DNA from 3 places in the Pseudomonas sp. VMV1 genome. Region 1 is predicted to be linked to each of the others. Evidence: riboswitches for the same ligand, from Rfam matches in the RefSeq annotation. Region 1 holds a riboswitch; each other region holds the start of a gene.
What was found. A riboswitch is a leader RNA that binds a small molecule or an ion and turns the genes downstream of it on or off. The one in region 1 is predicted to bind cobalamin.
Positions count from the first base shown of each region.

Region 2: another riboswitch for cobalamin. It lies ahead of ACUCV0_RS17555 (CbtB domain-containing protein); the one in region 1 lies ahead of ACUCV0_RS20370 (ABC transporter substrate-binding protein).
Region 3: another riboswitch for cobalamin. It lies ahead of cobO (cob(I)yrinic acid a,c-diamide adenosyltransferase); the one in region 1 lies ahead of ACUCV0_RS20370 (ABC transporter substrate-binding protein).

Region 1 covers NZ_JBXGSE010000008.1:35,359-37,608, forward strand. Annotated here, with positions in the region: gene ACUCV0_RS20365 (FecCD family ABC transporter permease) at 1-248, opposite strand, end outside; gene ACUCV0_RS20370 (ABC transporter substrate-binding protein) at 245-1,261, opposite strand; cobalamin riboswitch at 1,293-1,440, opposite strand; gene cobJ (precorrin-3B C(17)-methyltransferase) at 1,447-2,250, opposite strand, start outside.
Region 2 covers NZ_JBXGSE010000005.1:292,597-294,846, forward strand. Annotated here, with positions in the region: gene cobW (cobalamin biosynthesis protein CobW) at 1-349, opposite strand, end outside; cobalamin riboswitch at 452-792, opposite strand; cobalamin riboswitch at 851-1,187, shown strand; gene ACUCV0_RS17555 (CbtB domain-containing protein) at 1,275-1,460, shown strand; gene ACUCV0_RS17560 (CbtA family protein) at 1,473-2,150, shown strand; gene ACUCV0_RS17565 (cobalamin biosynthesis protein) at 2,147-2,250, shown strand, end outside.
Region 3 covers NZ_JBXGSE010000001.1:508,376-510,625, forward strand. Annotated here, with positions in the region: gene ACUCV0_RS02290 (mandelate racemase/muconate lactonizing enzyme family protein) at 1-491, shown strand, start outside; gene ACUCV0_RS02295 (four-helix bundle copper-binding protein) at 497-826, opposite strand; cobalamin riboswitch at 924-1,118, shown strand; gene cobO (cob(I)yrinic acid a,c-diamide adenosyltransferase) at 1,214-1,840, shown strand; gene ACUCV0_RS02305 (cobyrinic acid a,c-diamide synthase CobB) at 1,834-2,250, shown strand, end outside.

The sequences.
Region 1 (2,250 bases):
CCACAGCAGGCCGCCACCAGGGCACGACTGAGGCGGTACTCCCAGACGATGCCCTGGACGATACGCTCCACCGGATAGGGCCCCAGGCCGAGGCCGTTGGCGATGGCCTGCAGGCTGGTCAGAGGCGCGATGGGCATCTCGCCGAAGGAAGCGGCCAGCACCACGCTCGCCGCCAGCGCCAGCACGGCGGCCAGGCCCAGCAGCCAGCGCCAGGGCCGGGCCCCTTCGGCTGCCAGGGGCAGGCTCATGGTTGCGGCTTGGCCAGGTCGGCGGCCAGAGTCTCGACGCTGTCCACCACCCGCAGCGAGGGATTGAGGGTCGGGGCGTCCACCACCAGCAGGTGGTTCTCGCGCACCGCGCGCAATTCGCGGGTCAGGGGGTCGCTGCGCAGGAAGGCCAGCTTCTTGTCGACGTCATCGGCGGGATAGAGACGGCGGTCCATGCGCGCCACGACGATATAGTCAGGGTCCAGACTGGCGATACGTTCCCAGCTCACCGCTGGCCATTCCTCGGCGCTGTCGACCACGTTGCGCAGGCCCAGGGACCGGGCGATCCAGGCCGGTGCGCCCAGGTTGCCAGCGACCCAGGGATCGCCTTCCAGGCGCGGACTGGAAAACCAGAACAGCACCGAACGCCCCTGGACCCCGGCCGCCTTGGCCTGCTCGCCAGCGGCGGCGATGCGGTGATCCAGCTCGGCAACCAACTGCTTGCCAGCCGGCTGCACATCGAGAATGGCCGCCAGTTCCCGGGCCTCGCGGGTCACCAGGTTCATGTCGAAGGGCGCGCTGCGGCTGCCGTCGCTGTTGGAATCAGCAGTCACCGCCTTGCCCTCGCAATCGCTGGGCGCCACATAGGCGGCGATGCCCAGCTTGGCGAAGCGGGGGAAGTCCGCCACCTCGCCGCCGGGTCCGACGTGATAGGTGTACTGCGCCGCCACCAGGTCCGGCCGGGTACCGACCACGGCTTCGAAGCTGGGAGCGTTGTCGGCCAGGCGCGGAATGCCCTTGCCCTCCTCCTGCAGGTCTTTCGGCAGGCCGCCGAACCAGACCCCGGTACCCACCAGGCGCGAGCCCACGCCCAGGCGCAAGAGCAACTCGGTACTGGCCTGGCCCAGACTGACCAGGCGCTGGGGCGCGCGCTCGAAGACCAGGTCACGGCCGCAGTTGTGGATGGTCAGCGGATAGGTCGTGGCGGCCTGGGCGCTAAGGGCGGAAACGGACAACAGGCCGGCGGCGAGCAGCGGTGAAAGACGGCGAAGCATGGACTCTCCTTGGGATGACGCGTCCCTTGTGGATGATGGATGTTCCCTGGCGAGGTCTGGCTCGCTTCTTTCGAAGCTCACAGTGGCGCGACCGCGCCGGACTCTCACCGGCTTCCCGCCAGGGAATAGGAAGGGTCGCCGAGGGTGGGCCAGCGGCGACCAGGATTCAAGCATTAAATGTTACTTTATAACAATTCCGGATCGTACCAGCGCGGCGTATAGACCCATTCGCCGCCATCGGCCCGCGGAAAGCGCCGGGTATGGCTGGAGCCGAGGATCACCAGGGTGCGTGAATCCACCATGTCACTGCGCAGGGCGCCGAGGCTGGTGTATTCGAGCCCCCCGCCGGGCCGGCCGACATCACGGCCGAGGATCACCGGGGTGGTCGCCGTACGGCAGCTGCGCAGCACGTCCAGCGCGCGCTCCAACTGGTGCGGGCGAGCCTTGGAGATGGGGTTGTAGAAGGCCATGGCCAGGTCCGCTGCCGCGGCCTGGCGCAGGCGCTGCTCGATCACCGCCCAGGGCTTGAGGTTGTCGGACAGGGAGATCAGGCAGAAGTCGTGGCCCAGGGGCGCCCCGGCCAGGGCGGCGCTGGCCATGGCCGCGGTGATGCCCGGCAGGATCTCCAGCTCCACCGCCGCCCAGCGCGGGTCATCGGCGCCTTCCAGCACCTCCAGTACCGCGGCGGCCATGGCGAATACACCCGGATCGCCGGACGACACCATGACTACCTGGCGCCCGCTGGCAGCCAGCTCGAAGGCATGGCGGGCACGCTGCAATTCTTCACGGTTGTCGCTGGCATGGGCCAACTGATCCGGACGCAAGGGGCCGGCCATCTGCACGTAGGTCGCGTAGCCGAGTACGTCCTGGGCCTGGTCCAGGGCGCGGCGCACCACCGGTGCCATGAGCTCGGCCGCGCCGGGGCCGAGGCCCACCACGCTGAGGCGGCCACGCCGCTGGCCAAGGTCCTCGGCTTCCAGCGGCCGGTC
Region 2 (2,250 bases), on a different contig from region 1:
GCACCAGCGGCTTGGGCAAGGCCAGGCCGCTGGTCTCGATGAGGATGTGGTCGATGTCGCCACGACGCGCCACCAGCTCCTTCATGACCGGGAAGAATTCTTCCTGCACGGTGCAGCAGAGGCAGCCGTTGGCCAGTTCGAAGACCCGACCCTGGGCTTCTTCTTCGGTGCAGCCGATGCTGCACTGACGGAGGATCTCCCCGTCGATGCCCAGTTCGCCGAATTCATTGACGATCACCGCGATGCGGCGGCCTTCGGCATGGTCGAGCATGTGGCGCAACAGGGTGGTCTTGCCGGAGCCGAGGAAGCCGGTGACGATGGTGACGGGAGTCTTGGCCAGGGTTTTCATGGGCTGCCCTTAGGTGAAATGCGAGAAAAGGCGGGCAGGCATGCCGGACGCTCGCACGCTGACGAGGTCCTGGTGGCAGCCCGGATCACCCCGCCCGGTTGCGTATGGAAAACTAGCGAGGCAGGTCTCCTGGCTCACGGCGCCCGACTCCGGCCTTCCCGCGTGAGCAGTGGCCTTAGAGCTTGTTCATGATTTCGCGAGCTAGAGTCAAACAAGGCGAAGATGCTTAAGGAAGCGGATCGGACTCGCGCTCGAGTTTACGATTGGTAAATGAGCATTCCAAAAGCATCTTCAACGCAGTTTGGCCGACGCGCAGCACATTATGCACAGGCTCTGTGGAGAGGCTGAAGATGCCGCTTACAGTTGCGGGGGCAGCCGCGGTGTCGCACCGCGTTCCCTTTCAAGCTCTTGCGGACAAGAGCACCTCGAAGCCCGACAGGCTACGAGTGCCCCGCCGGGGTGTCAATCGAACAGGCTTGACCGTCGGACGACCCGCGTGGTCTGCTCGCCCCTGCTTCAGGTGTCGCGACTCCGCCATGGGTCGCGGTGAAACGGGAAGCCGGTCCAAGTCCGGCACTGCCCCCGCAACGGTAGACGAGCGCAGGATCACGATGCCACCCGGCCGGCAAGCTTGGGGAAGGCGATCCTGGTAGTCGTACGGGAATGCGATCTTGAGCGAGCCCGCGCACGGCAAGACGAAACCTTCGTAGCAAGCGTCATTTACCAGGTGTAGATGAGCCTTGCGGAGAAGGATTCGACAACGCCGGGCCGAGCGCAGCCAGCCCGCCCCCACAAGACCCTCGTGAGTCCGGAGACCGGCCTGTCGCCTTCAAGCAACCCGCGGTGGGCGGTCGTGCTGGACGGCGGCTGCCTAGCGGCCCGCTGCCTAGGCGCGTCCCTGCCGCTTCGACTCCGAGGCCTCGTCATGACCGCTGCCCGCTCCACCACCGCCCTGCCCCAGACCAGTACTCGCACCCAACGCCTGACGGCCACCCTGCTCGCCTGCCTGTTTGGCCTGGGCCTGGTGTTCCTGGCCGGCTTTTCCCATGTCGAGGCCCTGCACAACGGCGCCCACGACACCCGCCACAGCGAAGGCTTCCCCTGCCACTAAGAGGAGATCGGCATGTTTCAGCGTATCGCCTTCAGTGCCGGCGTGGCCGGCCTGCTCGCCGCCCTTCTGCTGAGCGTCCTGCAGAGCCTCTGGCTGACCCCGCTCATCCTTCAGGCGGAAACCTATGAGGTACAGGTCGAGGCACCGGTCATGACGGAGCAGCATGAGCACGACGCAGAAGCCTGGTCGCCGGAAGACGGCTGGCCACGCACCCTGGCCACCTTTGGCGGCAACCTGGTGGTGGCTGTGGGCTTCGGCCTGGTCCTGGCGGGCCTGTTCAATCTGCGCACGCCGCACCGAACCTACCAGGGCCTGCTGTGGGGACTGGCTGGCTATGCCACCTTCTGCCTCGCGCCCAGCCTCGGCCTGCCACCGGAACTGCCAGGGACCGCCGCAGCCGACCTGACCCTAAGGCAAACCTGGTGGATCGGCACCGCTGGGGCCACCGCGTCCGCCCTCGCCCTGCTGGTCTTCGCCCGCCATCCCGGCTACAAGATCATCGCTCTGGGTCTGCTGGTATTGCCGCATGTGCTAGGTGCGCCCCAGCCCATCGAGCATTCCAGCCTGGCACCGCACGAGCTGCAGCGGCACTTCCAGATCGCCGTGCTGGCGAGCAATCTGCCATTCTGGTTGTTGCTGGGACTGGCCTGCAGTTGGCTGTTTCGCCGTCAGGGCGCGTCACACCCATGAAACGGGTCCTGGGCGTGGGCTGCCGGCGGGGCTGCTCGCTGGACGAACTCGCCGAACTGGCGCAGTCGGTGTTGCAGGAAGCCGAGTGCGAAATCACCGC
Region 3 (2,250 bases), on a different contig from region 1:
ACTACAACATCTTCTGGGCGGAAGATCCGATCAAGATGGATCACGTTCAGGGGTTGGCGGATTTCCGGCGACTGGCGGGCATTCCGGTCTGCGGCAGCGAGACCCTGGCGATGCGCGGTGCCTTCCGCGATCTGCTGGCGGCCGATGCGCTGGACTATGTGATGGTGGACCTGTCCTGGTGCGGTGGGCTGAGCGAGGCACGCAAGATCGCCACCTTGGCCGAGGCCTATCAGAAGCCCATCGCCCCGCACGATTGCACCGGACCGGTGGTGCTGATGGCCTCGCTGCATCTGGGGTTGGCCTCAGCCAATGCCATCTTTCAGGAAGTGGTGCGAGCCTATCTGGCGGGCTTCTATCGTGAGCTGGTCACCGAGCTACCGGTACTGGAGCAGGGCTGGCTGCTACCGCCAACCGCACCGGGCCTGGGCACCGCCCTGCATCCGGCGCTGCGTCAGCGGCCGGACCGGATCGGGCGGGTATCAACGCGGTAAGGGGCTCAGGCGGCCATGGCTGCGCAGGCAGCGGCGCAGGCTTCACAGGCCTGGGCGCAAGCCTGGCAGTGGTCGGCCTTGTGCTTGCCGCATTCGGCGGCGCAGGCGCGGCAGGTCGCCACGCAGAGGGCACAGGCTTCGGCCAGGCGATCGCTGCCGCGCTGCATGAAGGTGGCGGCCAGCCGGCAGGCGTCGGCGCAGTCACGATCCAGGCGGACGCAATCGCGCATCATGTCCAGATTGGCTTCACCCAGACAGGCGCTGGCGCAGGTTTCGCACGCGGCCGCGCAGTCGAGGCAGGCCTTGATGCAGGCAGCGAGGGAGGATTCGGTCATGGCTATCTCCTGGCGGTGGGGTGCTAAGGGTGGACCCGGCCGCCGGGCGCCGAGTTCGGCCCGCGCGATCGATTGACGCTCTCTCGGGTAGTCCGTACCCTGCGCCCTTGCACGTGGTGCCCCGTTTGAGTCGGGGTGAAACAGGGAAGCCGGTCGAGCCGGCGCTGCCCCCGCAACGGTAGTTGAGTAGCAGCTGCGCGAGACCCACTGGCCCCGGCCGGGAAGGGGCGCAGCGGGTGCCCGAGGGTATCGACTCACCAGCCCGGAGACCGGCCACGCTTGCGTTCATCTCGGCGATGCGGAGGGCGTCGTGCGGCGTCGCCACCTGCCTTGCGCGGGCGGCGTCTCTGCCCGTTTCTCCGTCGCGCCCGCACCCGGAGAACCGCCATGACCGACACCCCTGATTCGAACAGCCCCGAGCGCGACGAGCGCCATCGCGCGCGCATGGTGCGCAAGAAGGCGGTGATCGACGCCCGGATCGCCGACGCCCAGGACGAACGCGGCCTGCTGCTGGTGCACACCGGCATCGGCAAGGGCAAGAGCAGCTCCGCCTTCGGCATGGCGGCACGCGCCCTCGGCCACGGCATGCAGGTCGGCGTGGTGCAATTCATCAAGGGCCGCCGCGACACCGGCGAGCAACTCTTCTTCAGGCGCTTCCCCGACGAGGTGCGTTACCACGTCATGGGCGAGGGCTTCACCTGGGACACCCAGGATCGTGCCCGCGACCTGCAGTCGGCGGCCGCGGCCTGGGCGGTGGCAGTGGAGCTCTTGCGCGATCCGGCCATCGGCCTGGTGCTGCTGGACGAACTCAACATCGCCTTCAAGCATGGCTATCTGGAGGTCGACCAGGTGCTGGCCGATCTCGCCGGGCGTCCGGCGCACCAGCATGTGGTGGTGACTGGCCGCGGCGCGCCGCCCGCCCTGATCGAAGCCGCCGACACCGTGACCGACATGAGTCTGGTCAAGCATGCCTTCCAGGCCGGCGTCCGCGCCCAGCAGGGCATCGAATGGTAGGCGAACCGCGGCACTGCCCGGCGCTGCTGATCGCCGCCCCGGCCTCCGGTCAGGGCAAGACCAGCGTCACCGCCGCCCTGGCCCGGTTGCATGCACGCCGGGGGCGGCGGGTGCGGGTGTTCAAGTGCGGCCCGGATTTTCTCGATCCGATGATCCTCGCCCGTGCCAGTGGCGCCCCGGTCTACCAGCTCGATCTGTGGATGATCGGCGAGGCCGAGAGTCGGCGCCTGTTGTGGGAAGCGGCGGCGGAGGCGGACCTCATCCTCATCGAAGGCGTCATGGGGCTGTTCGACGGGCAGCCGTCGGCGGCGGACCTGGCCGAGCGCTTCGGCGTACCGGTACTGGGGGTGATCGACGCCGCGGGCCTGGCGCAGACCTTTGGTGCCCTGGCCTATGGCCTGGCCCACTAT